Regions from separate parts of the Zhihengliuella halotolerans genome, predicted to be linked through region 4. Evidence: predicted binding sites of a transcription regulator. Region 4 holds the regulator's gene; each other region holds the start of a gene.

Region 1 (7,539 bases), 1.6 Mb from region 4:
CGCCAGGCCGAGGTCAACGACCAGGCCATGCTGTCGTGGCGATCCTCGATGCGCCGCTGGCTCGCCGAGGGTGTCGACGACGGCGAGATCCGTTCGGACCTCGACCCCGCTGCCGCCGTCGAATCGCTGCTCAATTTCCTGCTCGGCGCGCAAGGCGCCGGCGTGATCGACGCCGAGTACAACGGCCCACGTCAGCTGCGAGACCAGCTCGAGGTGCAGCTGCGCGGCTTCCGCCCCTGAAGGGCACTGGCGGGTGCGGCGCCAGTGACCGGCCGCGTGACATTCTCCGCCGTTGGGCCTACATTGGGGCCAACCGGCCGGGGCGCGTGAACCACATCACCACCCGCGCCCGCCGCCTGAGGAAGTGTCATGTATCAAGTCAAGTACGCCGACGACTTCGCTTCGTGGAAGCAGGTCGTCTCCAGCTCGTTCGTCCCGCTCGACGCGAAGGCCGTGAACTCCCGGCCGTTCACCGGCCAGGTCGGCGGCGGTACCGTGTTCGACGTCGGGCTCATGCGGGTCACCGCCTCCGCCCACGAGGTCGTGCGCACCGAGAACCTCATCGCCCGCACCGAGGGGGCGTTCTACAAGCTCGGCGTGCAGATGTCCGGCCACGGCATCCTCGCCCAAGACGGCCGCGAGGCGATCCTGCGCCCCGGCGAGCTGGCGATCTACGATACCCAGCGCCCCTATTCCCTCGCGTTCGAGGAGGATTTCTCGACGCTGGTGATGATGTTCCCGCAGCAGATGCTGGGACTCTCACCCGAGGACGTGTCCGAACTGACCGCCGTGAGCATGGGCGCCGACCAGCGGCTCGGGCGTGCGGTGCTGCCGTTCCTGCGCGAGATCGCGGACCTGCTGCCGACGATCGACGGGCCCATCGGACACCGCCTCGCGATGAACACGGTCGACCTGCTGGCCACGCTCCTGGCTGACGAGATCGGACAGCGCGCGCCGACCGGCGACCTGGATCGGGCGCGCCAGTTGCGCCGCATCCAGCACTTCATCGACGCCCAGCTCGCCGATTCGACGCTCTCCCCGGGCGACATCGCCGCCGCGCACTTCATGTCCACGCGCAGTCTGCACAAGCTCTTCTCCGATTCCGGGCACACCGTGGCCGGGTGGATTCGGGAACGCCGGCTCGAGAACTGCCGCCGGGACTTGAGCGACCCCCTGCAGTCCCACGCTCCGGTCGGCGCGATCGGCGCCCGCTGGGGGCTGCCGGACGCCGCCCACTTCAGCCGCGCCTTCCGTTCCGCCTACGGCTGCTCGCCGGCGCAGTACCGCCGCGGCGACCGGTAGCGCAGATTGGCAATAGTCCCGCGCGCAGGGACAAGGCGGACGCGGCGGGGGCCGGCAGGATGGAGGCAGCACACGTCACACACGACAAAGGAGTTGTCATGACCGTAGAGACCGCAACGTTCGCCACGGCAGCCGATCTGCTCGACGCCGTCCAGCCGGCCACCGGCGGCCGCGAGATGCTGGACCCGGCGACCGGGGCCGTCGTCGGGCGGGCCCCCGAGCACACGGCCGCCGATCTCGAAGCGGCCATCGCCGCCGCCCGCGCCGCGCAGCCCGCCTGGGGCGCACTCACCCACGCCGAGCGCGGTGCGGCCATGAACTCCGCCGCAGACGCCATCGAGGCCAACGCCGAGGCCCTCGCCGAGCTGCTCTCACGCGAGCAGGGCAAGCCGCTCAACGGCCCCAACGCCCGTTTCGAAGTCGGGGCCTGCTCCGCTTGGCTGCGTGCTACCGCGTCTTTTGAACTCGAGCCCGAGGTCCTGTTCGACGACGAGGGCGGCCGGGCGGAGCTGCACTACCGCCCGCTCGGGGTCGTCGGCGCGATCGGTCCGTGGAACTGGCCGATGATGATCGCCGTCTGGCAGATCGCCCCGTCCCTGCGCATGGGCAACACCGTCGTCGTCAAGCCGTCCGGAAACACGCCGCTGTCCGTGCTCGCGCTCGCGCACGTGATGAACACCGCGCTGCCGGCCGACCTGCTGCACGTCGTCGCCGGCCGCCGCGACGTCGGGGCTCTGCTCGTCGAACACCCGGACATCGCCAAGATCATGTTCACCGGCTCCACGGGCGCCGGCCAGAAGATCATCAAGGACTCGGCCGACACGGTCAAGCGCCTGACCATGGAGCTCGGCGGCAACGACGCCGGCATCGTGCTCCCCGACGTCGACGCGCAGGCCATCGCCCAGGACCTTTTCTGGGGGGCCTTCATCAACACCGGCCAGACGTGCGCGGCGCTCAAGCGCCTCTACGTGCACGAGGACGTGTACGACGACGTCTGCGCGGCGCTCGTCGAGGTCGCGCGCAACGTGCCCATGGGGGTGGGCCTGGATGAGAACAACGTGCTCGGCCCGCTGCAGAACAAGTCCCAGTACGACATCGTGGCGAATCTGGTCCAGGCGGCCAAGGACTCGGGGGCCCGCGTGTTGATCGGCGGCGATCCCGACGAGTCGGCGCCCGGCTACTTCTACCCGACGACCCTCGTGGCCGACATCGACAATGACAACCCGCTCGTCGCCGAGGAGCAGTTCGGCCCCGCCCTGCCGATCATCAAGTACTCGAACCTGGACGCGGTCATCGAGCAGGCGAACGCGCTCGATGTCGGGCTCGGCGGCTCCGTCTGGAGCGCGGACCGCGACCGCGCCATCGAGGTCGCGTCCCGCATCCAGTCGGGCACCGTCTGGATCAACAAGCACGGCGCCGTGGACCCCCGCATGCCGTTCGGAGGGATGAAGCAGTCGGGCTTCGGCCTCGAGTTCGGCGTCGAGGGCCTCAAGCACCTCGGCGCGCCGCAGGTCATCAACTACTGACCCGGGCATGGGGTGCCGCGCATAGGATGCCTTCATGGCTTTCACCGACATCCCGATCGCTCTGCGCTGGTCCGACCAGGACGCCAACGGGCACCTCAACAACGCCCGGATCGTCACCCTGATGGAGGAGTCCCGCGTGCGCTGGATGCGCGGGCTCGAGGGGCTTGCCGCGTTCCGCGGCTTGGGCGGCGCCGTCGTCGCGTCTCTGACGGTCGACTACGTGGCGCAGGGCGAGTACGTGCCGGAGATGGTGGTCCGCCTCGGCATCGAGCGCATCGGGAGCAAGTCGTTCACGATCCGCCACGTCGGCCTGCAGGACGGGAGAACGGTGTTCGACGGGAGCACGGTGATCGTGCCGCTCGCGGCCGATCGCACGACCTCGCGGTCGCTGACCGGTGCCGAGCGCGAGTCTCTCGCCGCACACGAGGTGCCGGCCCGTCGTCGTCCGAGTTAATCCCGCGAGCGCGTGCTGTGCGCGAGGGGTATTCTTTGCGCATGGACGAAACCCCCCTGCCGATGCACGCCCGCCGCCGCGAACTGGGTGAGGCCTCCCGGCAGCATATCCTCGATGTCGCGGTGCGGCTCATGTCAGAGCGGGGTTTCGAGGGGACCGCGATGTCCGCGCTGTGCAAGGAGACGGGCCTTCCGGCGAGCTCGATCTACTGGCATTTCGGCTCGAAGGACGGCTTGCTCGAAGCGGTCATGGAGCGAGGCGGGGAGCAGTTCTTCACTTCATTTCCCGACCCCGGCGATGCCGCGGAGCCGGCCGACAAGTTGCGCCGATTCGTCCGGTCGACCGGCGCCTGGCTCCTCGAGGAGTCGCGCAATGGTCAGTTCCTGCAGCTGCAGCTGCGGTTTCGGCTCAGCCGGCGGGCGCCGCTGGCCGAGAAGTTCGCAGCCAAGGCGGACGCCGGCATGCAGAAGAGCATCGAGTACGTCCGGGCATGGATCGCCTACGCCTATGCGAGCGAAGGCGAAGAGGTCGCCCAGCGCCTCGCCGCGGAGACTGCGCATTTTGCAGTCGCCATGCTGGACGGGGTCTTCATCATGGTGTACGACGACGACCGCGTCGATGCGGTCGAGATGATCGACGACGCCGCGGAGGCGCTTGTGAGCCGCGTCGAATCCCGTCTGGCCGCGATCAAGCCGGCCGCGACAGAGTAGGGCTGGTCCCGGGGCCGCGCATTGGTCCGGCCCCGAGCGGGTCGTCCCCCTCGAAATCGTCGAACACGGTCCCGTCGTCGGGCCAGCACATGGCCTCCATGATCGCGGAGTCGGCGATGTCCTCGGAGACCATGTGACCGTCCCCGTCGAGGATGCGGCAGCCGACTTCGCCCGGGGAATCGCCGTAGTGGATGACGGTCACGCTCCCGGCCCACACATCGATGTCGATGACCTCGGAGAACGGCTCGCCCGCCTCGATTTCTTCGGTCCGGTAGCCATCGCCCGCGAGACCCGTGTAGATCTCGACTTCGGCGGGGACGTCGGCCCAGGCCTCGAACGTGTAGGCCTCAACCTCTCCCGGTCCGGCCCAGTCGCCCAGCGCGCCGAATTCGTCGTCGAAGCTCTCGAACGCTGAGAACACTGCCGCGAAGGCGAGGGTCCACAGGAGAGCGATGACGAGTGACGCGATGCCCGTTGACAGCCCCGCGATAGCGAGCGCGCGGCTGTGGAGCTTTCGTGTCATGGCGATGCCGGCGACGATGACCGCGGCGAGGCCAACGGGGAACGCCGCGAAGTGTACGAAAGGCACGAGGGACAGACAAGCAGCAACGACGCCGAGTATGATCGCAGCGATCGTCAGACCGCTGGCCTTGGGCGGGACTGTGCCCGGCGGACCGGGCATCGCGGGCGGCGGCCAGGGGCGACCGTCCGGCGTCTGCTGCCAGGAAACGGGGTAGGAGTAGTCGGGACGCTGTTGCTGCGCCGGCTGTTCCGGGCCCGGCGGCTGCGGAGGCAGTGGCTGTTGCGCCCGCTCCGGGCTCGAGGGCTCCGGCGGGCGCGGAGCGTAAGGATTCTGCGGAATCGGCTGGTCGTTCGGTTCGCGATCCGGCGTCGTGTCGCTCATGTGCGCCCTCCTGGCAGGGTCTCGGCGGCTACAACCATTTTAGGCCCTGCGCCGCAATCTGGTGCCGCCGCTGGGGGATAGACTGGTTATCGAAGACTTGTTCGGCAAAGTGAGGTGCGGTGATGACCGAGTCGATCGATGGTGCGGAAAGCGCCGGAGTCCTCCGCCCGCGCCCGGCTACCGGGTTCGCGTCCCCGGCGGGGGACTACTACGACGGCGGTATCGACCTGAACCGGCACCTCATCCCGGACCGGACCAGCACGTTTGTGATGCGCGTGTCCGGTCATTCCATGGCGGGCGCGGGCGCAGCCGATGGCGATGAGCTCATCGTCGAACGGGCGCGGGCACCGCGTGACGGCAACGTCGTGGTCGCAGTCCTCGACGGCGAGCTCGTCGTCCGCCGGCTCCGAATCGAGGCCGCCGGACCGGTCCTGCAGACCGAACCGCTGCCACCGAGCCCGCCCGTCCGCACGCGCGTCGACGGCGAGCTCGACGTGTGGGGCGTGGTCACCCGGAGCCTGCACCGGCTATGAGCCTCGGAACCGAAGCGACAACGGGGCACCGGTTCGCGCTTGTCGACGTCAACAACTTCTACGTCTCCTGCGAGCGCGTCTTCGATCCGCGCCTGGCTGACCGCCCCGTCGTCGTGCTCTCCAACAACGACGGCTGCGTCGTCGCGCGCAGCGCGGAGGCCAAGGAACTCGGCATCAAGACGGGTACCCCGTGGTTCCAACTCGCCCCCGAGGCCGAACGCATGAACCTCGTCGCCCGTTCCAGCAACTACGAGCTCTACGGCGACATGTCCGCGCGCGTGATGGAGGTGATCGGCCGCTTCGGTGCCTGGCAGGAGGTCTACTCGATCGACGAGTCGTTCCTCGGCCTGCCCGCCGCCGCGGAGCCCGCGTTCGCCGCTACCGCCCGGGCCGTCCGCGAAGCCGTCCGCCGGCTCGTGGGCGTCCCGGTCTGCGTGGGCGTCGCCCCGTCGAAGACGCTGGCCAAGTTCGCCAACCACATCGCCAAGCACAACGGGCACCTCGACGGCGTCTGCTCGCTGGGCTCCCTGCCGGCCGCGGACCTCGAACGCCTCGCCGCGCGCCTGCCGGTCACCGAGGTCTGGGGCGTCGGGGCGCGCACGGGTGAGAAGCTCGCCGGCCAGGGGATCCAGAGCGTCGCCGACCTCGCAGCCGCCGATCCGGCGCGCATCCGCAAGAAGTTTTCCGTGAACCTCCAGCGCACGGTCCTGGAGCTGCGCGGCACCGCGTGCATCGCCCCGATCGACGAGCGCGCAGACGCCCACCAGATCATGTTCTCGCGCTCCTTCTCGACCCCCGTCGACACCGTCGCCGCGATGGCCGATGTCATGACGGTCTACGCGCAAGCCGCTGCCTCGCGTTTGAGCGCGCGCGGCCTGCAGACCGCCGTCGTCACGGCGTTTGCCGGGACCAGCCGCTTCGCCGCGGGTGAGGCCTCGAACCCGTCGGTCTCGGTGCCGCTGCCGGAGCCCACTGACGATCCCATCGCGATCGTCCGCGCCGCCGTCGCCGGGCTCGAGGCGCGCCTGGTGCCGGGGGTGCGCTACGTGCGCGCCGGCGTCGTGCTCTCGGGCCTCACCCGGGCCGGCGCGGCCCGCCAGGGCGAGTTCGACCTGTTCGGGACCCCGGACGACGACGGAGCACCCGCCGCGGGACGGGATGCGCAGGCGGCGGCGAACCTGGGCTCGCTCCTGGGGGACGTGAAGGCGCGCTTCGGGCAGGCATCGATCGGGCTCGGCGCCGGCGGAGTCCAGGTTCCGGCGGACTGGAGCATGAAGCGGCAGTACTCGTCACCGAAGTACACCACGGAGTGGAAGGACCTGCCCGTCGCGAAGGCGTGAAAACGGCGGCGGCCGGGCCCGAATCGGACCCGGCCGCCGCCGCGTGTGCGGTGGCTCCTACTTGAAGGAGACCACTTGCGCGCGGTCGCCCGAGGCGTTGTGGTGGTGCAGCAGCAGCGCCGAACCGACCGGCTTCTGCTTGCCCTTGCCCTTCTTGCCGTTGCCGGCCGTGGTGACGTCGGCTTCGAGCGAGGTGCCCGGCTGATCGGCGAAGACCAGACCGTCACCCGCGAAGGAGACGTTCGGGTTCACCGGGTTGTAGCCGATCCATTCGGTGCTGTCGACGGGGATGATGTTCCCGGAATCGTCCGTGTGGTAGTAGCTGTACGTCGCCACACGGTAGGAAATTTCGGTCTCGTCCTCGATGCCGAGCGCCGCCAGCGAGACCGGCAGCGTCGCCACGTTCGAATCGAACAGGTTCGAATCGACATCGCCCATCACGACGTTGACCGGCCACGCGTCGACGCTCTCGCCGGTGGCGACGTCCGTCGTCGACGCGATGTCCAGATCGATGCCGTCGAACCGGGTCGTGTACGTCCTGAAATCGGCGGAACCGTCGCCGTCGACGTCGATCTGGACCTCGATCTCCGTGCCGCCGGCCAGGTGGGCCCAGTCGGAGTGGGTCGCAACGCCGAAGTTCAGCACGCCGTCGGCGACGCCCGCGGTGGCGGCGTCGGAGTTGGCCCCGACGTACGCGAGATCCATCTCGGCCACGCCGGCCGCCGTCGTGTCGGAGAGCTCATCCGAGGTCGCGCCGAGCTCGAAGGCGG
Region 2 (7,539 bases), 1.8 Mb from region 4:
CCGAAGGTCAGGGCGGTGATGTAGCGGCCGTTCTCGCCGGCGCCGAGGGCTTCGACGGTCGCGAGCGCATCCTCGACCGTGCTGTAGAGGTCCTCGTTGATGTCGTTCTCGACACCGTCCTCCTCGCCGCCGACGGCACCGATCTCGACCTCGAGGATCTGCTTGGCTGCCGCAGTGCGCGGCAGCAGCTCCGCGGCGATGCGCAGGTTCTCCTCGAGGGTTTCGGCCGAGCCGTCCCACATGTGCGAGTTGAAGATCGGGTCGCGTCCGGCCTTGACCTCGGCCTCGGAGGCCTCGAGCAGCGGCAGGACGAAGCCGTCCAGCTTGTCCTTCGGGCAGTGGTCCGTGTGCAGGGCGATGTTCACGCCGTACTTCTTGGCGACCTCGCGGGCGAAGGCGGCGAAGCCGAGCGACCCGATGACCATGTCCTTGACCGAGGCGCCGGACCAGTAGGCCGCGCCACCGGTCGAGACCTGGATGATGCCGTCGGACTCGGCCTCGGCAAAGCCGCGAATCGCGGCATTCAGGGTCTGTGAGCTGGTCACGTTGACCGCGGGGAAGGCGAACCCTCCGGCCTTCGCGGCATCGATCATGGCGTTGTACTTGTCCGGGGTAGCGATGGGCATACCGTCTCCTGACGTCTCGCATTTAGATGGGGTCGGGACAACACTGTCTGCGTTCCATCCTAGGGCAGACTCCGTCACATCCGATGGCGTGTTTCGACGGACGTCACTCAGTGGCGGCCCGCGCCCGCCCGGCGCTCGACGAACCAGTCGATCGACTCGGCGAGCGTGCGTTCCCACGGGGTGTGCGTCAGGGCGAATTCGGTCCGCGCCGCGGCGTCGTCGAGCACGAAATCGTGCTGGAACTGGTGGTTCGTCTCCCGCAATTCCCGCAGCAGCGGCACGACGGCGCTGGCCGCCGCGAAGACGGCCGGCGGCAGCGGGCGCACGCGCACCGGCGCCCGGCCGAGGATCCGCGTCACCTCGTCGGCGACGCCCTGATACGACGACGGCGGCGCGCTCGGCGTGTGCCAGGCCCTCCCCCAGGCCGCACCGGAATCGCCCCGCTTCAGCACGGCGACGGCGAGGTCGCCGACGTCGTCGACGTTGGTCCAGGAGTGGAGCGCGCCCGGCGCGCCGGCCAGAGAGGTGACCCACCGGCGCCCGGCGACGAGGGGCTTCACGATCAACTCGTTGAGCATGCTGGTCCCCGGCAGCCCCTGGCCCGCGTAGTCCGAGGATCGGATCTCCGCGGCCAGCAGGTCGCCTTGCGCATGAGCACCGAGCAGGTCGTTCCACATCTCCGCCCGAAGCCGGGATTTGACCCCGTGCGGGCGCAGCGGCTGCTCCTCGACCATGGGGCCGGCCACCGGTCCGTACGCGTAGAGGTTGCCGATCAACACGAGGCGCCGCCCCTCGGCTGCCGAACGGACAGCCGCAGCGATCGGCGGCCAGTCCGCGGCCCACCGGTGGTAGGCGCCGGGGTTGACGGCGTTGACGATTCCTGCGCACGACGACGTCAGCCGGCGCAGCGCCGCCGCGTCGGAGACGTCGCCGGCGACCGCGCGGACACCGTCGACGCCCGGATCTCGCCCACTACGGCTGACGAGGAGCACCTCGTCCCCTGCCCCTGCCAGCCGTCCGGCCACGGCTCGACCAACCGGCCCCGCCCCGAGTACCGCGTACCTGCCCATCTTCCCGTCCCCTCGTCCGCCCCGCACGACTCTTCCGAGAACAGTGTTCACTATTTCCGTTCTACAATCAAGAACACCGTTCTCGTTTGCTCCGTCGCCGCCCAGCCGGGAGGATGACGGCATGGATCAACCGCCCGACGCCGCCCTCCCCTTCGGCGCGCGAGCGCGCCACCGCCGGGCCGTCGAGACCGAGATCCTCTCCGTCGCACGCCGCCACCTCGCCGAAACCGGCGCCGCGGCACTCTCCCTGCGGGCCGTCGCCCGCGACATGGGCCTCGCACCTTCCGCGCTCTACCGCTACGTCGAGAACCGCGACGAACTCCTCACCCGACTGATCGTCGCCGCCTTCGACGCCGCCGCAACAGAGGTGGAGCGCGCCGAGTCTCGGATCGACCCCGACGACCTGCCCGGGCGCTGGCGGGCCATGGCGCACGCCCTGCGCGCTTGGGCGCTCGCGCATCCACACGAGTACGCACTCGTGTACGGATCACCCGTCCCCGGTTACCACGCCCCGGGAGAGCTGACGACGCCGTCCGGCACCCGCGTGATCGCGCGCCTCATGGCGCTCTACGCCGACGCCGCGGCGGCCGGCGCACGCCCGCGCCTGGCGCCCCTGGCACCTGACGCACGCGCCGCCGTCGTCCGCGCCCTGCTCGGCGACGCCTCGCAGGAGCCAACCACCTTCGACCCCGACCTGGTCCTTGCCGGCGCCACCGCGTGGATGCTGCTGCTGGGCACGATCTCGCAGGAGGTCTTCGGGCACGCCGGCAATCTCGGCTCGGCAGCCGAGCCGCTCTTCGACGCCTCGATCGCGCAAGCCTGGGCGATCGTTACGGGCGAGAACTAGATACGCCAGCAGCTCGAGAGGGCCGGAGCCCCGGCGAAGCGCGCTTCGAGGAAGAGCAGCGCGCGCGGCACGGCCGCCGCGTAGCCGCCGAGGTGCGTCGGCGCGGCTGTGGTCTCCCAGGAGACGACGGCGCCCTGATCGCACCAGCGCTCGGCCACCCCGCGACCTGCGCGGTAGGGGATGACGTCGTCGAGCAGGCTGTGGGAGAGCAGGACCGGCACCTCGGGGGCGCGCCCCGCGCCGATCCGCTGCTCCTGGAGGACCCCGGCGAATGGGGCCCGCCGCGAGAGGTCCGTGAACGACTCTCCCGTCGTGGTCAGCGTCGAGGTGTTGACGAACGCGTGGCCCGCGAGCCCGTCCACGACGCACTGGTCCGCCGCCGCGGCGACGCGGTCCCGACCGGCCGCATTGAGGACCGAGGTGAGGTCGATGGGGTACTGGGAGTCGAGCGAGGACATCGCGAAGAGGAGGAAACCCGTGTAAAGCGTGGAATCGATCTTCGTCGCTACCTGTTGGAGATCGCCCGGGACCGCGCCGGCATAGGCGCCCTTGAGCTGCAGCTCGGGCGCATAGTCCGGCGCAAGCTCGGCAGCGGCCGCCGAGGCACCGCCGCCCTGCGAGTAGCCGACAAGCGCGGCCGGGTTCTCGGCGTCGATACCGTCCAGCCCCAGGTTCTGGGCGGCTCGCAGCGAATCGAGGACGGCGTGCCCCTGCGCGGCGCGGACCATGTAGCTGTGCGCGCCGGGGGTGCCGAGACCCTGGTAGTCGGTGAGCGCCAACGCGTACCCGGCCTCGAGAAGTGCCGCGACCATGGGGCCTTCATACTCCTGGCCGATGGCCATCTGCCGAGACGGCGCGCAGTGGTCGCCCGCCCCTTGGGTGCCCACTGCGTACCCGATGAGCGGCCGCTCTCCACGTCCCGACCAAGCGCGGTTCGGCACCAGCACCGTTCCCGTCACGGCCATCGGCGCTCCGTGGGCGTCGGTGGAGGTGTACATGATGCGCGTGGCCGTCGCGTCCGGCTCGATGAGTCGCACGGGGTCCAGGTAGAACTCCGCGGACTCACTCCGAATGAGCGTCCCCTGCCCGTCGGGCAGAGTGGAGGGCGGCAGGTAGAAGTCCCCGTCAACGGAGCGCGAGAGCTCCTCGAGCGCCTCTTCGCGCAGGAGATCGCCGTCCGTGGCCGCACCCGCATCCGTCAACTCCTCCTGTGCCGGGGCCGGGTCCGCCGTCGCCTGTGCCGGACTGCCGGCCGCGACGAGCGACGCCGCGGCGATGAGCGCTGTCAGGGTGATGGAGATGCTGCGCCGGTGGCGGGCATCGCTTCGGCCTCGTACTTCAGCGGAGTGGCCGCCGGTCTGGTCTTCGCGCCTGGTCATACGGACTCCCGTCGTCGATGTGCGGCGTCTTTGCCGCCGGCTCGAACACGAACTACCTTCCGGTAACATGTGAGCCACGACACAGACTAGACCGATCAAGGCCGATCGTAAAGGGTGGAACCGTTGGTGGCGTCAAGCAGAACGACTCCACGCCGCACCCGAGGGGCCGATTTCACTCTTGTTTTATTCGACTAAAGGCTATTGCTTCTCGAAGCAATCTTCTATAATTGAGTCATGGTTCAGGCGCAGCGGTTTCGCATCCAGATCGGGGACGTCCTCCTCGATTTCGAGCCCGCGCCGCCGAAACCTCGCCCCGGAACCGCCCCGCCGTCGCTCAAAACCAAGCTCTCCACCCCCGACTCGCCTGCCCTCCGGTCGGGTCGGGACGCCGTCGACGCCGCCGCGTCGGCCATGGGCCCGCAGGGGCTGCTGGCGTTCGCCGAGCGATTGCGCTGTTTCGCCGAGGCCGCCGCCTACGAGGCCGCGGTGCGGCTCGAGGAACACGCGCAAGCGGAGCTCGCGGCGGAACTCGACGAGGTCGCAGCTTCCTCGGAAGGCATGGCGCGCTCCGTGTCCGCCGGGCGCCTCGCAGCAGACGCTCCGGAGCAGGCGGCGGTCCAGGAGATCGCGTCGGTCAAAGGCATTGCCCGGCAGAGCGCAGCCCGCGAACTCACGCGCGCTCGACTGCTGAGCCGCGAAGTGCCTGCGGTACTCGACGCATTGGCTTCAGGCGAGGCGGGCCCGATCCACACTCGCAACACGGTTGATCTCGCCGCCAAGATCGTCCCGGCAGAGGTCCCCGCGCCCGTCAGCGACGACCCGGCGTCCCTCGAGGAGCATCAACGCGCCCTGCGGGCCTCCAGAGATGAGTGCCGAGCACGACGACGGGGATTCTGCGACGACGTGCTCGCCCATGCCCCCGGCAAGACCCCGGGACAGCTGGACCGGTACGGCAAGCGCCGCCTCGAGCGCGAGCTCGACGAGCCGTTCGGCGCCCGGCACCGCCGAGCGTGGGCAGACCGGTTCGTCGCCGTCGACCCAGCCGACGACGGCATGTGCTATCTGACTGCATTCATCCCCACGGCGGCCGCGGAGGCGATCGACCGCCGGCTCGCCGAGTACGCCGCGGTTCAGACCAGCCCGGAGTCCCGCACCCGGCCCGGTCTCCCCGGGCACATAGAGACGGCCCCTGACGGTGCCGAAGCCGGCGAGGAGACTCCCGAAACGCGCACGGCGAGGCAGATCCGAGCTGACGCGTTCGTCGATATGCTGCTTTCCGGGCCGGAAGCCGTCGGCCTGTCGAACGTGAAACCGGCTATCACCGTCACGGTCCCGGCCTCCCTCATCGGCGCGCTCGAAGCATCTTCCGCCGCCCGCCCGGATCCCGCAAACGCCACCGGCCCGGTCGCTCACGCAGATCCGATCCGCCCGTCAGGCGGCGATCAGCATGACATCACCACCGGACTCGCCGAAGCGGAGAGGTTCGGCGCTTTCGGCCTCGACGAACTGGCCGACCTCCTGCCGCAGGCCGGCACGTGGACCCGGGTCGTCACCGATCCGTGGACCGGAGCCATCACCGAATTCGACGCCAACGCCTACCGGCCACCGGCCGCGCTGAGACGTGCCCTCGCGCTGAGGGACAGGACCTGCAGAGTCCCGGGCTGCGGACGCCGGGCCAGTGCGTGCGAACCCGACCATGTAGTCGAGTACCAGCATGGCGGGGCGACCCGGCTGGAAAACCTCGTGAGTCTGTGCAAACGATGCCACCGGTTGAAGTCATGGGGCCTGTTGACCTTCGACCTGCAGCCGGACGGGACTCTCGACGTCGAGACGTTCTGGGGCACTCGCCGCGTCACTCTGCCCGATGCGCCTTGGGGCGCTGCCCCGGCGCGAGCCGTCCGGCAGGTAGCGACCATGTTCCGCGCCCGCACCATTAAAGTCGACACCGGCGAGGCCGGCCTGGACTTCTACCGGCACGGTCCCGGCCTGTGGTTGCAGACGCTGCCCGGCAGCCGGGATCTCCCCGGAACTCGGGACCGCGAATGCGTCGGCGCCCCGAACGGGGAACTCGAACGCCTCAGCGCGCGGATGGAACGCAGCATCGTCGAGTACTTCCGCCCCTGCCCCTTCTGACCGCGCGGGCTCACCGGTCAGCGGACATGGGCAGAGTCAAACGGCAGAGCAGCGCGCACTCCCTCGACGAACCGGCACAACGCGTGACGGGAAGGTGCGGCGGGGCGAGGTCAGGAAGAGCGCTGACCGAAGACGTGGCGGCGAATCCAAGCATGCATGGCGATGCCGGCCGCAGACGCCGCATTGATCGAGCGGGTCGAGCCGAACTGCTCGATCGACAACGTCGTCTCGGCAGCTGCATGGACCTCATCACTCAGGCCGGGGCCCTCCTGACCGAAGACCAGCACACAGTTCCGCGGCAGGTCGTAGGTCTCGAGCTGCTGGGAATCGGGGAAGATGTCGACGCCGATGATCGCCAGCCCCTCGGCACGCGCCCACTCGACGAACTCGTCCACGCTCGGGTGGTGGCGCACGTGCTGGTACTTGTCCGTGACCATGGCGCCGCGCCGGTTCCAGCGACGGCGGCCGATGATGTGCACCTCCTTGGCCAGGAACGCGTTCGCGGTGCGGACCACCGTGCCGATATTCAGATCGTGCTGCCAGTTCTCGATCGCAACGTGAAATTCGTGCCGGCGAGTATCCAGCTCGGCGACGATCGCGTCGTGCTTCCAGTACCGGTACTGATCCAGCACGTTGCGCCGATCGCCGTCGCGCAGCAAGTCGGGATCCCAGTGCTCGCCTTCGGGCCACTGCCCCTCCCACGGCCCGACGCCGACCTCCTGGACCGGCTGCTGCGCCGGCGTCGTCTGGGCATCGCCTGCGGCGTCCGCGGCATTGTCTGGAATCTCGGTGTGGTTCACCCGCCCAGCTTAATTCAGACCGGGGCGACGGGCTGCTGGAGTTCGGTGACCCAGTTTGACTGGTCCTCGCCGTCGGCCCGCACGTAGAGCTCCCGGCACGGACCCGACGGGGCGAGCCCACGGGCGATCGCCTCCGAGTGGATCGCCTGCCAGGTTTCGGCGATGCGGCTCATCTCACCGAGGTGAACCCCGCACACCGACCGGCCGACGGGTGGTAGTTCGACGATCTCCACACCTTCGCGCGGCTCGCCCGTGTAGACGTATCCCGCCGTGATGCGCAGTCCCTCCTCGCTCATGTCGTACTGGGCGACGGGCGTTTCCAGGGCGCCCGGCGCGGAACCGATGACGGCCGCGACGCGATCGAACAGGGGGCCGACCACGCCGGCGACCTCCGACTGGTCCTGGACGACGGCGGTTCCGGCGGCCAGCCGGAGAGACGGCAGCGACTTCTCGATGATTTCGACGATGGACATGTGATTCTCCCTTTCGATGAGTCGGAGCCGGTGTTCGACGTCGACGAGTCGGGCCGCGGCGAGCCGGTAGTCACGCTCGACGTCGGCACGGCGTGCGCGCAGGAGAGACTCGACGCGTGCGGCGTCGACGCCTGCCTCGAGGAAGCCGGCGACGTCCTCCAGCCCGAACCCGAGCTGCCGCAGCGCCACGATCCGGTGCAACCGCTCGAGC
Region 3 (7,539 bases), 940 kb from region 4:
ACAAGAACATCATCACCCCCTTCCCCATCCAGGCCATGACGCTTCCGGTGGCTTTGAGCGGCCACGACATCATCGGGCAGGCCAAAACCGGCACGGGCAAGACCCTCGGCTTCGGCATCCCGGCACTGCAGCGCGTCGTCGGACCCGGCGACGCCGGCTTCGAGGAGTTGCCGACGCCGGGCGCCCCGCAGGCGCTGATCGTCGCGCCGACCCGCGAGCTCGCCGTGCAGGTGGCAGCGGACATGACGACGGCGGCCAAGCGCAGCAACGCGCGCATCGCCACGATCTACGGCGGCCGCGCCTATGAGCCGCAGATCGATCAGCTCGCGGCCGGCGTCGAGATCGTCGTCGGCACCCCGGGCCGCCTGCTGGACCTCTACAAGCAGAAGCACCTGAACTTGAAGAGCATCCGCATCGTGGTCCTCGACGAGGCCGACGAAATGCTGGACCTCGGCTTCCTGCCGGACGTCGAACGGATCCTGGCCGCCGTGCCCGAGGTCCGCCAGACGATGCTGTTCTCCGCGACGATGCCGGGCCCGGTCATCGCGATGGCCCGCCGCTTCATGTCGCAGCCGACGCACATCCGCGCCCACGACCCGCTGGACGAAGGCATCACCAAGAAGGACATCCGCCAGGTCGTCTACCGCGCGCACCCGTTGGACAAGGTCGAGGTCGTCGCCCGCATCCTGCAGTCCGAGGGCCGCGGCCGCTCCATCATCTTCTCGCGCACCAAGCGTGCCGCCGCGAAGCTCTCCGAGGAGCTCACCGACCGCGGCTTCTCCGCCGGCGCGCTGCACGGCGACCTGGGTCAGGGCGCCCGCGAGCAGGCGCTGCGCGCCTTCCGCAACGAGAAGATCGACGTGCTCGTCGCGACCGACGTCGCCGCCCGCGGCATCGACGTCGACGACGTCACACACGTCATCAACCTGCAGTGCCCGGAGGACGAGAAGACCTACCTGCACCGCGTGGGCCGCACGGGCCGCGCCGGCAACAAGGGCACGGCAGTGACGCTCGTCGATTGGGAGGACATCCCCCGCTGGGGCCTGATCAACAAGGCCCTGGGCCTCGATCAGGGCGAACCGGTCGAGACCTACTCCTCGTCTCCGCACCTCTACGAGGAGTTGAACATCCCGGCGGGCACGAAGGGCCGTCTGCCGCGCAACAAGCGCCAGCTCGAGGGACTCAAGGGTGAGAAGGTCGAGGACCTCGGCGAGACCGGCGGCAAACAGCGCTCGGACGCGCGTCCGCAGCGCTCGCGCGGTCGTTCCAAGGAGGGCGAGCGTCGCCACGGCCACAGCCATGGCCGCGCCGACCGCCCGAACAAGGAGAGCACCGGCGAGGGCCGCGGCCAGCGTGCCGAAGAGGCGGACACTCCGCCGGTGGAGGCAGGCAGCGAACGGCCGCGCCGTCGTCGTCCGCGGACGCGCCGTCGCAACGGCGAAGTCGTGAACAACCGCGACGAACAGTAGGCATGGGCCGAACCAAGCCGGCGTGGACCACCGACAGCGAGAACCTGGTGGTCCACGCCGACAACTCCGAGGTGCTCCCGCGCCTTCCCGATGGATCGTTCACGCTGATCTACGTCGACCCTCCGTTCAACACGGGACGCAAGCAGGCGCGGCAGTCGACAACGAGCGTGCGCGCTCTGGAGGGTGAGGGCGACCGCGTCGGATTCAAAGGTGTCTCCTATTCGACTCTACGCGGGGCGCTGCGCAGTTACGACGACGCGTTCGACGACTACTGGGGCTTCCTGGAGCCGCGGCTGCGCGAGGCCTGGCGCCTCCTCGCGGACGACGGCACGCTCTACGTGCACTTGGACTACCGCGAGGTGCACTACGCGAAGGTCATGCTGGATGCGATCTTCGGCCGGGAGAACTTCCTCAACGAGATCATCTGGGCGTACGACTTCGGCGGTCGCGCCAAGACCCGCTGGCCGTCCAAGCACGACACGATCCTGGTGTACGTGAAGGACCCGCAGAAGTACCACTTCGACTCGGCCGAGGTCGACCGCGAGCCGTACATGGCGCCCGGCCTCGTCACGGCCGAGAAGGCCGCGCTGGGCAAACTCCCGACCGACGTCTGGTGGCACACGATCGTCTCCCCCACGGGCAAGGAGAAGACGGGTTACCCGACGCAGAAGCCGCTCGGCGTGCTGCGGCGGATCATCGCGGCCAGTTCGCGCCCGGGCGACTGGGTGCTGGACTTCTTCGCGGGTTCCGGTACGACCGGTGCCGCTGCACTCGAGCTCGGCCGCCGCTTCGTCTGCGTGGACGCGAACCGTGAGGCCGTGAAGGTGATGCGGGCGCGCTTCGGCGACGCCGCCGTCGTCGTACCTGGCGTGAAGAAGCCCCGCTAGCGGATGTCGACGCCGACCGGGGCGGACCCGGTCCCGGCCGCGAGGATGAGGCCGAGGGCCTCGACGCTGGTCGAGTTCTCGCCGAGCCGGTTGGGTTTGCCGGCGCCGTGGTAGTCGCTCGAGCCGGTCGCGATCAGACCGTGCTCGGCAGCGATCCGGCGCAGCATGTGGCGACCGTGCTCGGGGTTGTCCCGATGCTCGATCTCCAGCCCCATCAGTCCTGCGGCGATCATCTCCTCGAACACCTCGTGGCCGACCACGCGCCCGCGCGCCGAGGCGACGGGGTGGGCGAAGACGGGCACACCTCCGGCAGCGCGCACGAGCCGCACCGCGTGCGCGGGCTCGATGGCGAAGTGGCCCACGTAGTAGCGCGAGCGCGGCGTCAGAACCGATTCGAACGCTTCGGTCCTCGTTGATACGACGCCCGCGGCCACGAGCGCGTCGGCGATGTGCGGGCGGCCCATCGTCGCCCCGTCCGCGGTGTGCTCCTGGACCAGCTCCCACGAGATCGGGAAGTCCTCCCCCAGCAGCTCGACCATCCGCCGGGCCCGCAGCACGCGCGAGTCCCGCGCCCGGTCGACCTCGGCCAGCAGCCCCGGGTCCTTCGGGTCGTGCAGGTAGCTGAGCAGGTGCACGCTGATCCCCGTGGAGGTCTTGCAGGAGATCTCCATGCCTGGCACGAATCCCACGCCGTAGTCCTCCGCTGCCTCGGCTGCCTCCGCCCACCCGGCCGTCTGGTCATGGTCCGTCAAGGCGACGACGTCGACGCCGGCTTGCGCAGCCGAGCGCATGAGCGCTCGCGGCGACTCCGTGCCGTCGGAGACTCGCGAGTGGGTGTGCAGGTCGATCAGCATGCCACCACTTTAGAGGTTCCGTCGCCGGAGGATGCGCGATGCTGCGAAAACCGTGCGAAACGCCCTCTCGCCGCTGTCATCGGTCGCGGATCTCGTTCTAAAAAAGTTCAGAATCTCTTCCATTTCTCGAATACTTGTACTAGGATTAGTTCATGGAAGCAGCCCTCCTGTTGAACCCCGAGGCGTACGTCGGTCTCTCGCCGGCGGACCGGGGTCGCGCCGTGATTGCGGCACTCGGAGGTACTGCTGGTGAGCTGGCCGCCCAGGATGATGAGGCGCTGATCGAGGCCACACGAACCATGGAAGCCGCAGGCCGCCAGCTGGACGCCCTTCGAATCCGTGGCGCCGGGGAGGTCGCCCTGCGGTCGGAGAAGTCCCTGGGCGAGGACCGGCTCTCAGCCCGGTTGGGGTGCCGGAACGAGATCGAACTGCTGCAGCGGCTCACCCGCCTGCCGTTCGGGCAGCTCAAGAAGCGGATCGCCCTGGACGCGGACACGCGTCCCACCGTCAGCGTGACCGGTACGCCGATCGAGGCCAAGTTCCCTCACATCGCCGGCGCCCTACACCAGGGACAGATCGATCCGGCGACCGCATCCCTGGTGACGGGGATGCTGAACAAGGTCGCCCGGCGTGCAGACCCGGCGCTGCTGGCCGAGGCCGAGGCCGAACTGGTGGACGCGGCCACCGGCGCCCTCTCCGCCCGCCTCATCCAGCAGTCCCAAGCCGAAGAGAACGGCACAGACAACTCTCCCGAGAACCCGGTGGTGCCGGATGAGGGGTTGGCGTTGAGCTACCCGCAGATGCTCAAGCTCGCCCACCAGTGGGGTGCCTGTCTGGATCAGGACGGCCCGGACCCTGCGGCCGAGCGGGCGCAGGGCAAGCGTTGCCTCACGCTCGGACCGCTGAAGGACGGGCTGGTGTCGTTGACCGGGTGGTTGATGCCCGAAGTCGCCGCTCACTTGCAGCGGGTCTTCGACGCGCACTCGAACCCCGCGGCCCGCACCACCGACGCCGAAACCACCGGTGCTGCTGCTCCGGTGTTGGACACGCGGACGGCGGCGCAGAAGCGCCACGACATCCTCATGGCGGTGGTCCAGGCAGCCTCGCGTTGTGAAGGCACCCCGAACCTTGGCGGTGACACCGCCACCCTGCTCGTGCACGTGAATGCCGAGGACTTGTTGGACCCGCAGGGCTACGCCGAGGTCGACGGGATTGATGTTCCGGTTTCCGGACGGATCGCTCACCGCACCGCGTGTACGGGGGCGGTGCAGAAGGTCGTGTTCGACACCCACGGGCGCATCATCAAGCTCGGTACGAAGGAGCGGGTGTTCACGGGGCATCAGCGCCGGGCCATCGCCGCCCGCGACGGCGGATGTGTGATCGCCGGTTGCACGATTCGGGCGGCCTGGTGCGAAGTCCACCACGTGAGCCCGTGGGCCCGGGGTGGGAAGACCACGATCGATAACGGGGTTCTTCTCTGCTGGCACCATCACCACAGCCTCGAGAAGTCTGGTTGGGAAATCGAGATGCGTGCGGGAGTCGTGTTCGTCAAGGCGCCGCCCTGGCTGGATGCGGGAGGAACCTTCGTGCCGGCGCCGACCTCGCAAACGAGGCAGCGGGCCAGGATGCTCGCCGCTGAGCAAGCTCGTCAGGCCGCGCCCAGTCGTGACCGACACGGCAGCGGGGACCGTCCCGGGCCCGGCGGCGGCAGAGGTGGCGGAGGCGGCAGCGACGGGGACGACCCACCCGACCCGCCAGCACCGCCCGACGGGAACCGCCAAGCTGCCTAACCCGCCGGGCCCTCCCGACGGACCCCACCGCGCCGCCTCAGCGGCAGCCACGACGAACACCTCCCGAACCGCGCCGGCCTGTCTGGGCCACGCGGGCAGGACACACCTCAGAACCCCTCACGGGACTGCGATCCGTCTTGTGACTTGTCTGTGCCAGCAAAGCCACACGCGATCATTCTTGATGCCTCGGCGAACTGTTTGAGACACTGGAGCGGTGATGACTGAAGAGAACAACACCTCGTCGAACGACACGCCTGACATGGCGACCGACCAGCCGATCGAGGACCGCGTGAACAACCGTTCGCAGCGGCCGTCGTCGGACGCATTCAAAGAGTTCATGGCCGGCCAGTGGGCCCCTGCGGACACGACACTGCCGCCGGAGGACGCCGTAGCACCCTTCGCCGCCAAGCGCCGGCTCGGGCTGTCGCAGCGATTCCCGGGCGAACGCCTGGTGATCCCCGCCGGACCGCTCAAGGTCCGCTCCAACGACACCGACTACCGCTTCCGCCCACACTCCGGCTTCGCCCACATGACCGGCCTGGGTCTGGACCACGAGCCCGACGCCGTGCTCGTGTTCGATCCGGTCGAGGAAGGCACCGGCGACGACGGGGGCAACCACCGTGCGACGCTGTACTTCCGCCCCATGGCCGGCCGCGACACCGAAGAGTTCTACTCCAATTCCCGCAGCGGCGAATTCTGGATCGGCCAGCGGCCGACCCTTCCGGAGCTGCGGGCGCGCCTGGGCATCCCGACCGCCCACATGGACGAGGCCCTTGAAGACGCCATCACCCGGGGCGCGGGGAATACCGCGCTCGGCGGGGTACGCATCCGCCTCCTGCGCGATGTGGACCTGAACTGCGACGCCCTCGTCGACACCTCGCGCATCAACACGGGAGTGGACCTCGAGGAGTCCGACAAGCTCGACGCCGAACTCCCGGAGGCACTCTCCGAGCTCCGCCTCGTCAAGGACGAGTGGGAGATCGAGCAGATGCGCGCCGCGGTCGACGCGACGATGAACGGATTCCACGACGTGGCCCGTGCACTGCCGCGCGCAGTCGAGCACAAGCGCGGCGAGCGCGTCGTCGAAGGCGCGTTCTTCTCTCGCGCCCGCGAAGAGGGCAACGACCTCGGCTACGACACCATCGCCGCTTCGGGCAACAACGCCACAGTGCTGCACTGGATGCGCAACTCCGGTCAGGTGAACTCCGGCGATCTCATCCTGGTCGACGCCGGCGTCGAGGCCGACTCTCTTTACACGGCCGACATCACCCGCACGATGCCTGTCAACGGCAAGTACACGGAGATCCAGCGCAAGATCTACCAGGCGATCGTCGACGCACAGGACGCCGCGTTCGCCGTCGCCAAGCCGGGCACCACGTTCCGCGATCTGCACACCGCGGCCATCACGGTACTCGCCGAGCGCCTCGACGCATGGGGCCTGCTGCCGGTCCCGCTCGAGGAGGCCCTCGCCGACACCGGCCAGCAGCACCGCCGCTGGATGCCGCACGGCACGAGCCACCACCTCGGCCTCGACGTGCACGACTGCGCGCAGGCCAGGCGCGACATGTACCTCGACGGCATTCTAGAGCCGGGCATGGTCTTCACGATCGAACCGGGCCTGTACTTCAAGGCCGAGGACCTCGCCGTTCCGGAGGAGTACCGCGGCATCGGCGTGCGGCTCGAGGACGACGTCCTCGTCACCGAAGACGGCTGCGTGAACCTCTCGGCCGAGTTGCCGCGCACCCCTGACGAGATCGAGGCGTGGATGGCACGGGTCCAGGCAGGCTAGGGCCCCGGGTACGACGACGCCCGGCACCTGAGCGCGAACTTCGCGTCCAGGTGCCGGGCGTCGTTGTTTCCGAGGGAGTCAGTCCCGCTTCTCGTCCTCCGCGGGCTCCGGCTCGCCGGCGCCATCCTGCTTCTGGGCCTCGGGCGCGGGTTCGGTGACGCGCACGCCGAACTGCGGGCGCCCGTCCGGCAGGTCGCCGTACCCGGGGCTCCCGGGCGCGGCGCCGGCCGAGGGCGTCGGCTCCTCCTGCGGGGCAGCGGGCGCAGAACCGGCCGACTCCGACGGCGGAGTCTGATCCTGCCGCGGCGGCGCCCACGCCGGGGTCACGTGCTCCGCCTGCACCCGGCTCATCGGCAGGCTGGAAGCCAGCCTGCGGGCTGCCGGAGCATGCTCGAAAGAGACGACGACGTCGTAGTATCCGGCCAGGAACTGGTTCGAGGAGGAGAAGTCGCGCTTGCCGCGACGGAACGAGTAGCCGACCACGCCGACGATCATCCAGATCGCCATGCCGAGCGCAACCGAGGAGAGGATCTGGCCGAGCGGGTTGCCCTCGTTGAAGAGGCTCAGCAGCAGGCCGACGAAGATGCCGAACATGGCACCCTGTGCGGCACCGGAGAGCGCCACCCGAGGGTAGGAGAGCTTCGCGGTCACGCGCTCCACGCTCTTGAGGTCGCAGCCGATGATGCTGACGTTGGAGACGGGGAAGTCGTTGTCCGCAAGGTAGTCCACGACCTTCTGCGCGTCGAGATA
Region 4 (7,539 bases):
AACGCCAGCCGGCGCACGATCGGCTCGCCAACCGAGAGCTCCCTGAGCAGCTCGACAAGGGACTCGTCCCGGTAACTGGGCGTCCAGGGGCGCTGCTGCGCGAGCGCCCACATCGCGGGCCGTCGAACGACGAAAGTCGTTTCCGCCCCGGGATCGACCACGAGCAACTGCGAATCCTCCTGCACCGCCGACAGGGCAGCACGCGGAGCGTAGACCGCAACCGGGCGGGCCTCCGGATGCCACCCCTGCAAAGCCGCCACGGAGGTGAAGATCGGCAGGGCGCTGCGTCCGTCGGGTGCCTTGATGGTGACCAGAGCCATGTCGGCTTCCTTGTCCTCCGTGAAGCCGTGCTCGCCGAGGCCGCCCTCGGCCAGCGCGGCAACCACGGGCACGAAGACGCGCGCCGTCGCGAGCGCAGCGACGACGTCCTCCTCCGAGCCGCTTTTGCGGCGGAGCCTGTCAAGAGCCGCCGTGAATCCGGGATCTGCGAGACCATCGTCCTGGTCGAAATCGTGCAGCGGGTTCCCCTCGCCCGAGAGGTCGCGCCCCTCCCACGACTGTCCTGCGGAATCGGCCGCACCACCGGCCCGCTGAAGTGCGGCGGCGATGTGCCCCGGCAAGTCTCTGGCGCCACCGGCCCCACTGCCGTGGGCCTCCGGTGACGCCGGCTGCGGGCGGTCGGCCGCGTCGTCGTGCGTCATGGATTCCTAGCGGCGGCCGGCGACGTCGAGGGCCTCTGGCAGTGTGAACTTGCCGGCATAGAGGGCCTTGCCCATGATCGCTCCCTCAACGCCGAGCGGCACGAGCTCGCGCAGCACCCGGAGGTCGTCGAGGCTGGAGATGCCGCCGGAGGCGACGACGGGCTTCTCCGTGCGACCGCACAGCTCCTTGAGCAGCTCGACGTTGGGGCCCCGGAGCGTCCCGTCCTTCGTCACGTCAGTCACGACGTAGCGGGCGCACCCGGCGTCCTCCAGGCGTGCGAGCACGTCCCAGAGATTGCCGCCCTCCTTCGTCCATCCGCGCGCGGCGAGGGTCGTGCCGCGCACGTCGAGCCCGACGGCGATCTGGTCCCCATGGCGGGCGATCACCTCGGCCGTCCACTCCGGGTTCTCCAGTGCAGCCGTGCCGAGATTCACGCGGGTGGCACCGAACTCCAGCGCGCGCTCGAGTGACTCGTTGTCGCGAATTCCGCCCGAAAGCTCGACCTTGATCGACATTTCATCGGCCACGCGACGGAGGATCTCCGTGTTCTCTCCCCGACCGAATGCCGCGTCCAGGTCCACGAGGTGGATCCACTCGGCGCCGGCTTCCTGCCACGCCATCGCCGCTTCGAGCGGGTCGCCGTAGCCGGTCTCGCTGCCCGCCTCACCCTGGACCAGGCGGACGGCCTGACCGTCGGCGACGTCGACAGCGGGAAGCAGTTCGAGAATGTCTGTGCTCATGAGAGTTCCTTCGGTGGGGAGGGGATGGATTAGCGCAGCGTCAGCATGTAGGCCGCCAGCAAGGACAGGCCCGCGAGTACCCAGAGAACGACGATCCAGGATTTGTGGGCCTTCTGCCGGCGCAGGGAGATGGCGCCGCCGGCGAGGAGGCCGCCCAGCGCCATGAGGAGAATGGACCACATCAGAGAGTGCCCAGCCAGTTGCGGAGGAGTTGGGCTCCGGCGTCGCCGGATTTCTCGGGGTGGAATTGCAGGGCGGAGAGGGGCCCGTTCTCGACGGCGGCAATGAAGGGCTTGCCGTGCGTCGACCAGGTGACCATCGGCGGCTTCATCCGCGGCTGCAGCACCTCGAACTCCCACTTCTGCACCCCGTACGAGTGCACAAAGTAGAAGCGCTCGTCGCGCAGCCCCTCGAAGAGGACGCTGCCCTCGGCAGCGTCGACCGTGTTCCACCCCATGTGCGGCACCACCGGCGCGTCGAGTCGTTCGACGGTGCCCGGCCACTCCCCGATGCCCTGGGTGCGGACGCCGTGTTCGACCCCCTCTTCGAAAAAGACCTGGTGCCCGACGCAGATGCCCAGTACGGGCCGTCCGCCCGCGACACGCCGTCCGATCTGCTGGACCGCGCCGACGTCCTTCAACGCCGCCATCACGGCGGCGAAAGCGCCGACGCCCGGCACGACGAGACCATCTGCCTCGGCCACCAGCTTGGGGTCGCGTGTCAGCGTGACCTGCGCTCCGACCCGCTCCAGAGCGCGCACGGCTGAGCGGACGTTGCCTGATCCGTAGTCGAGGACGGTGACCTTCGGCGCCGCCATCTAGAGCGCGCCCTTCGTGGAGGGGATCTCCCCGCCCAGGCGAGCATCTGGCTCGACGGCCTCGCGCAGGGCACGGGCCAGCGCCTTGAACTGCGCCTCGACGATGTGATGGGGGTCCCGTCCGCCGAGAACGCGCATGTGCAGGCAGATCTGGGCGTGCAGCGTCAGGGCCTCGAAGACGTGACGCGTGAGCGAGCCCGTGAAGTGGCCTCCGATCAGATGGTATTCCTGACCGGCCGGCTCTCCGTCGTGGACGAGGTAGGGACGGCCGGACACATCGACGACGGCGTGGGCCAGGGCCTCGTCAAGGGGGACGGTGGCCTGCCCGAACCGCCGGATTCCGGCCTTGTTACCGAGCGCGACGCGGAGGACCTCGCCGAGGGTGATGGCCACGTCCTCGACAGTGTGGTGGACGTCGATGTGCGTGTCGCCGAAGGCCTCGACGGTGATATCGATCATCGAGTGGCGCGCGAGTGCGGTCAGCATGTGGTCGTAGAACGGCACCGTCGTGTTGATCTTCGCGACTCCGGTGCCGTCGAGGTCGAGTTCGACGGAGACGGAGGACTCGCTGGTCTTCCGTTCCATACGGGCACGACGACCCGAAAGCAGTTCTGCGGGCATTCTCTAGTCCTTCGACGATGGGGGCGGCAGCTGGTGGGCTGCAGGTCTAGTTTAGCGATCCGGCGGCAGCCGAACGCGCGGTCCGTGCGCGGGCGATCAGCGCCCGGCGCGGTCCTGCTCGAGCAGAGCCTCGAGCTCGCGGAGGAAGGCGCCAGTCTCGGCCTCGGTTCCGGCTGTGACACGCAGGTGCCCGGGGATCCCGACGTCCCTGACGAGGATTCCCTTGGCAACAAGGCCCGACCAGACCGTGGACGGGGACTCGAGCCCCCCGAAGAATACGAAGTTGGAGTCACTCGCGGCCGGAGTGAGCCCCATCCTGGTCAGCTCGTCAACGATCCGGTCGCGCTGGATCTTGATGTCCTCCACGTTGGCCAGGAGCGCGCCGACGTGCTTGAGCGCCGCGTTGGCGGTCGCCTGGGTCACGGCCGACAGGTGATAGGGCAGGCGGACGAGCCGCAGGGCGGCCGTCACTTCTTCAGCAGCCGCCAGGTAGCCCAAACGGGCGCCGGCCAGGGAGAAAGCCTTGCTCATCGTCCGGCTCACGATCAGCCGCTCCCGTCCCGGGAGAAGTTCCAGGGCTGACGGCGTTCCCGCGTGGCGGAACTCGGCGTAGGCCTCGTCGACGACCACGATGGCCTGCGATTCCTGACCCGCATCGTAGACCGCGGTGACGACATCCTGGCCCAGTGCGGTCCCGGTCGGATTATTCGGGGAGCACAGGAAAACGATGTTCGGCCGGTGTGCGCGAACCTGGGCTGCCGCGGACTCAGCGGTCAATTGGAAGTCGTCGGCCCGCGCGCCGGCGATGTAGGTCGTGTCGGTACCGCTGGCGAGCAGCGGATACATCGAGTACGTGGGCGGAAAGCTCAGCAGGCTCCGGCCCGGTCCGCCGAACGCCTGCAGGATCTGTTGGAGGACTTCGTTGGATCCATTCGCAGCCCAGACCTGGTCCGCGTTCACGTCGTGGCCGAGATAGTCCGCAAGGCGGGACCTCAGCTCGACGAACTCTCGGTCCGGGTACCGGTTCAGCCGTTGCGCGGCGGCGAAGACCTCGTCCGCGATGGCCCGGCTGACCGCTTCCGGGAGCGGATGCGTGTTCTCGTTGACGTTCAGTTGTATGGGGACATCCAGCTGGGGTGCACCGTAGGGTTGCAGGCCCCGCAGGTTCTCTCGCAGTGGGAGCTTCGACAGTCTCTCTAGAACATCACTCACCGATCCAGCTTAGTTCTGATGCTGCCCGAGTTCAGAATGCCGGACCGGCGGGAGTCTTAAAATGACCACGTTCGCCCGTCAACCGACAGGGACGAAGACCTCTTGCCCGACCTCGACAACTTGCTTCTCCAGCCCGTTCAGTTCCACGATCTCCGAGATCACGATGCGCGGATCGCGAGCCGGAGCGAACTCCTGCGCCAGACCCCAGAGGCTGTCACCGCTCAACACCGTGACCGCCTCCACCTCGGGCGCGGCCACTTCGAGGCTGCCGGCCGCGTTGGCCGGCGAGTTCAAAAGACCTACGAGCAGGACGAGGAGCGCGGCGCCCAGCATCAGCGGAAGCCCGATGAGAACGAAACGTCCGCGCTGCGTCAGGCGTAGTTTTCCCGGACGGGTCCGGGGCGCGGAAAGCTGGGCCGTAGAGGCGAAGGAGGGGTCTGGCGCGAGTGAGATATGTGCCAAGGTCTTGCCTTTCTTTCTCGTACAATGGTTCCCGTCCCGCATCCTCTGCCGGGTGAAACCTCGAATTCGAAGCTCCGCATCACGATCGAAGTTCGAACTAGAACAGGACTTCGAAGCTTGCATGTCCATGTCTAGCATCCTTGAGCGATGCTTGTCGAGACACCTTCGAATAAATCTTTGAAGCTGGGTCGAAAATCGTCTATGGTTGAAGCAGGTGGTTCGTAGGAGTCACTTCACCAGCCGGCACCCGCATTTTGGGTTCGAGTCAGCCGGGGTGTCCGAACGGGTAGCAAGGATGTGTGGCCATGGCCTCGAGTGAGTCCCCCAAACCGCGCCGCCAGCGCAAGAGTCTGACGCTGCGCCAGCGCAAGATCCTGGAAATGATCCAGCGGTCGATCGCAGCTCACGGCTACCCGCCGTCGATGCGGGAGATCGGCGACACCGTCGGCCTCGCGAGCCTCTCGAGCGTGACGCATCAACTCATTCAGCTCGAGAAGCTCGGTTACATTCGGCGCGACCCCCGCCGTCCGCGGGCGATGGAAATCCTCAAGCCGCTGACGCTGTCGGATGAGAATGCGCACTCGGCGACAGACGACATGAAGACGGTGAGCGGCCGGCCAGTAGCCGAACTCACGAGCGCCGCCGACACTGCGATGGTCCCGCTCGTCGGCCGCATTGCCGCAGGGGGCCCGATTCTTGCGGACCAGACCGTCGAGGACATGATGCCGCTCCCCCGTCAGCTCGTCGGTCAGGGTGAACTCTTCATGCTCAAGGTCAGCGGCGATTCCATGGTCGAAGCCGCCATCTGCGACGGCGACTTCGTCGTCGTCCGCCAACAAAGCGACGCAGAGAACGGCGACATCGTAGCGGCGCTCCTCGACGACGAGGCGACCGTGAAAACGTTCCGTCAGCGGGACGGGCACACCTGGCTGCTGCCGCAGAACCGGCAGTACGAGCCTATTCTCGGCGACTCGGCCACCGTCATGGGCAAGGTCGTCTCGGTGATGCGTTCAATCTAGAGTCGCCTGCGGCGACGAAAAGAGGAGGGCGCCTACCCCGCGGGGTAGGCGCCCTCCTCTTTTCGTGGCGGATCAGTTGTGCTCGGCGAGGCGCTTGAGCGCCCCGGTGACCGTCGTCTTGTCGACAGTGGGCCACATTGCCGGCAGGGATGCCCGCAAGAATCCGCCGTAGCGCTCGGTTGCGAGTCGCGAGTCCAGAATGGCGACGACACCGCGGTCCGTGGTCGACCGCACTAGCCGTCCCGCGCCCTGCGCGAGCCGCACGGCAGCGTGGCTGGCCGCCACGGACATGAAACCGTTGCCCCCGCGCTGGGCCACGTCCCGGCTGCGCGCCGTCGACAGCGGATCATCGGGCCGCGGAAAGGGGATGCGGTCGATGATGACCAGCCGGCAGGAAGGACCCGGGACATCCACGCCTTGCCACAGGGTCATGGTTCCGAAAAGGCAGGTGTCCGGTTCCTCCGAGAACTGCTCGACCAACGCACTCATGCCCGACTCGCCTTGGCAGAGGATCGTCTCATTCAGCCGCGGCCGCAGGGCCTCGGCCGCATCTTCGGCCGCACGCTTCGAGGAGAACAGCACCAGGGCGCCACCACCGGAGGCGTGGATCAGGTCGGCGATCTCGTCGAGTGCCTCTGCGGAGACCTGCCTTCCCGGCTTGGGCAGGTGCTTGGCGACGTAGAGCATCCCCTGCCTCGGGTAGTCGAACGGGCTGCCGACATCGATTCCCTCCCAGGACGGTGCACCGTCGCCGAGCAGGCCGAGGTCCCCGGCCACGTGCTCGAACGCCGCGCCGATGGCGAGGGTCGCCGAAGTCAGCACGACCGTCCGCCCGTCGAAGAGGCCCTCGCGGAGTTTGCCCGCGACGGAGAGCGGGGCGACGTACAGCGTGGCCGGGGTTGAATCGTCCGGTTGCACGTAGCCCTGACCCGGCACGAAGCTGCCCGGGCGGGACGCCCAGACGACCTCGCGCTGGTCGGTCGACTCCTGGAGCCGGTCGCCCATCTCCACGAGGTAGGACAGCTGCGAGCGTGCCATCTGGCGCGCCCCGTCAACGGGCTCGTTCGGTTCGGGCTTCGAGTCGGACATCGCGACCCGCGCCGCGTCCGCGACCTCCCCGACCGCTACCGCCTGCGCCTCGTTCAGACCCTTGGGCATAAGGCCGGCGGGTACCCCGGTGAGCGCCTTGTCGAGCGCTTTCGCGGCCTGCGTGAGCTGGTCGACGTTCACGCGGCAGTGCTTGCGCGCGGCGCTGGCCGCAGTGAGGACCATGCTGCCCGAAAGATCGCGCGTCACCGATCCGGTCACCCGATCCTGAAGTTCGTGCGCCTCGTCGATGATGACCGTGTCGAAGTCCGGCAAGACAGCGAGCCCCTCGAACGCCGAGACGGCAAGCATCGCGTGGTTGGTGATGACGACGTCGGATTCGGCGGCCCGGGCGCGCGCCATCTCGCTGAAGCACTCTTCGGCCATCGGGCATTTCTGGGCGCCGAGGCAGTCACGGGCGCTGACGGAGACCTGGCGCCACGCCAGGTCGCTGACGCCGGGGCGCAGGTCGTCGCGATCACCCGTCGGCGTTTCCTCGGCCCACTCGCGGACGCGGACGACGTCTCGCCCCAGGGGGGACGTTGGCCCTGATGCCTGCTGCCTCGAGGCACCGTCCTCCGTGAGCGAGAACAGCGCCCCCTCGTCGTCGTCCGGGTAGCCGCCCCCGAGCTTGTACTTGCAGACGTAGTTGCCTCGGCCCTTGGCGATCGCCACGTCCATCGGGCGTGGGAGCTCGTCTGCGAGGTGCTCCAGGAGCCGGGGCACGTCGCGGCTGACGATCTGTGCCTGCAGGGCCAGCGTCGCAGTGGAGACGACAACGGGCTTGTCCGAATTCACCGCGTGGGCCAACGCGGGAATCAAGTAGGCAAGTGACTTGCCGGTGCCCGTCCCGGCCTGCACCAACAGGTGCCGGCCGGTA

The links. Region 4 encodes LexA, which represses DNA repair genes until DNA is damaged. Its sites were predicted from a motif close to TCGAACANNTGTTCGA; they were not measured.
Region 1: the regulator LexA is predicted to act here: its motif matches at 4,986-5,001, upstream of EV380_RS00135 (LexA family protein).
Region 2: the regulator LexA is predicted to act here: its motif matches at 4,131-4,146, upstream of EV380_RS15355 (HNH endonuclease signature motif containing protein).
Region 3: the regulator LexA is predicted to act here: its motif matches at 3,337-3,352, upstream of EV380_RS02865 (HNH endonuclease signature motif containing protein).

What each region holds. Positions count from the first base shown of each region.
Region 1 covers NZ_SHLA01000001.1:21,340-28,878, forward strand. The annotation lists gene EV380_RS00105 (TetR/AcrR family transcriptional regulator) at 1-240, shown strand, start outside; gene EV380_RS00110 (AraC-like ligand-binding domain-containing protein) at 370-1,302, shown strand; gene EV380_RS00115 (aldehyde dehydrogenase family protein) at 1,401-2,828, shown strand; gene EV380_RS00120 (acyl-CoA thioesterase) at 2,863-3,282, shown strand; gene EV380_RS00125 (TetR/AcrR family transcriptional regulator) at 3,324-3,992, shown strand; gene EV380_RS00130 (hypothetical protein) at 3,970-4,896, opposite strand; gene EV380_RS00135 (LexA family protein) at 5,019-5,429, shown strand; gene EV380_RS00140 (Y-family DNA polymerase) at 5,426-6,769, shown strand; gene EV380_RS00145 (S8 family peptidase) at 6,827-7,539, opposite strand, start outside.
Region 2 covers NZ_SHLA01000001.1:3,326,847-3,334,385, reverse strand. The annotation lists gene fbaA (class II fructose-bisphosphate aldolase) at 1-626, opposite strand, end outside; gene EV380_RS15370 (NAD-dependent epimerase/dehydratase family protein) at 734-1,696, opposite strand; gene EV380_RS15365 (TetR/AcrR family transcriptional regulator) at 1,818-2,543, shown strand; gene EV380_RS15360 (lipase family protein) at 2,540-3,922, opposite strand; gene EV380_RS15355 (HNH endonuclease signature motif containing protein) at 4,157-6,055, shown strand; gene EV380_RS15350 (TrmH family RNA methyltransferase) at 6,166-6,855, opposite strand; gene EV380_RS15345 (MerR family transcriptional regulator) at 6,870-7,539, opposite strand, start outside.
Region 3 covers NZ_SHLA01000001.1:634,173-641,711, reverse strand. The annotation lists gene EV380_RS02880 (DEAD/DEAH box helicase) at 1-1,469, shown strand, start outside; gene EV380_RS02875 (DNA-methyltransferase) at 1,472-2,356, shown strand; gene EV380_RS02870 (PHP domain-containing protein) at 2,353-3,210, opposite strand; gene EV380_RS02865 (HNH endonuclease signature motif containing protein) at 3,363-5,000, shown strand; gene EV380_RS02860 (aminopeptidase P family protein) at 5,218-6,789, shown strand; gene EV380_RS02855 (YflT domain-containing protein) at 6,868-7,539, opposite strand, start outside.
Region 4 covers NZ_SHLA01000001.1:1,572,273-1,579,811, forward strand. The annotation lists gene EV380_RS07090 (SseB family protein) at 1-701, opposite strand, end outside; gene priA (bifunctional 1-(5-phosphoribosyl)-5-((5-phosphoribosylamino)methylideneamino)imidazole-4-carboxamide isomerase/phosphoribosylanthranilate isomerase PriA) at 708-1,442, opposite strand; gene EV380_RS16590 (hypothetical protein) at 1,472-1,624, opposite strand; gene hisH (imidazole glycerol phosphate synthase subunit HisH) at 1,624-2,259, opposite strand; gene hisB (imidazoleglycerol-phosphate dehydratase HisB) at 2,260-2,880, opposite strand; gene EV380_RS07110 (histidinol-phosphate transaminase) at 2,977-4,092, opposite strand; gene EV380_RS07115 (LysM peptidoglycan-binding domain-containing protein) at 4,171-4,683, opposite strand; gene lexA (transcriptional repressor LexA) at 4,860-5,573, shown strand; gene EV380_RS07125 (ATP-dependent DNA helicase) at 5,646-7,539, opposite strand, start outside.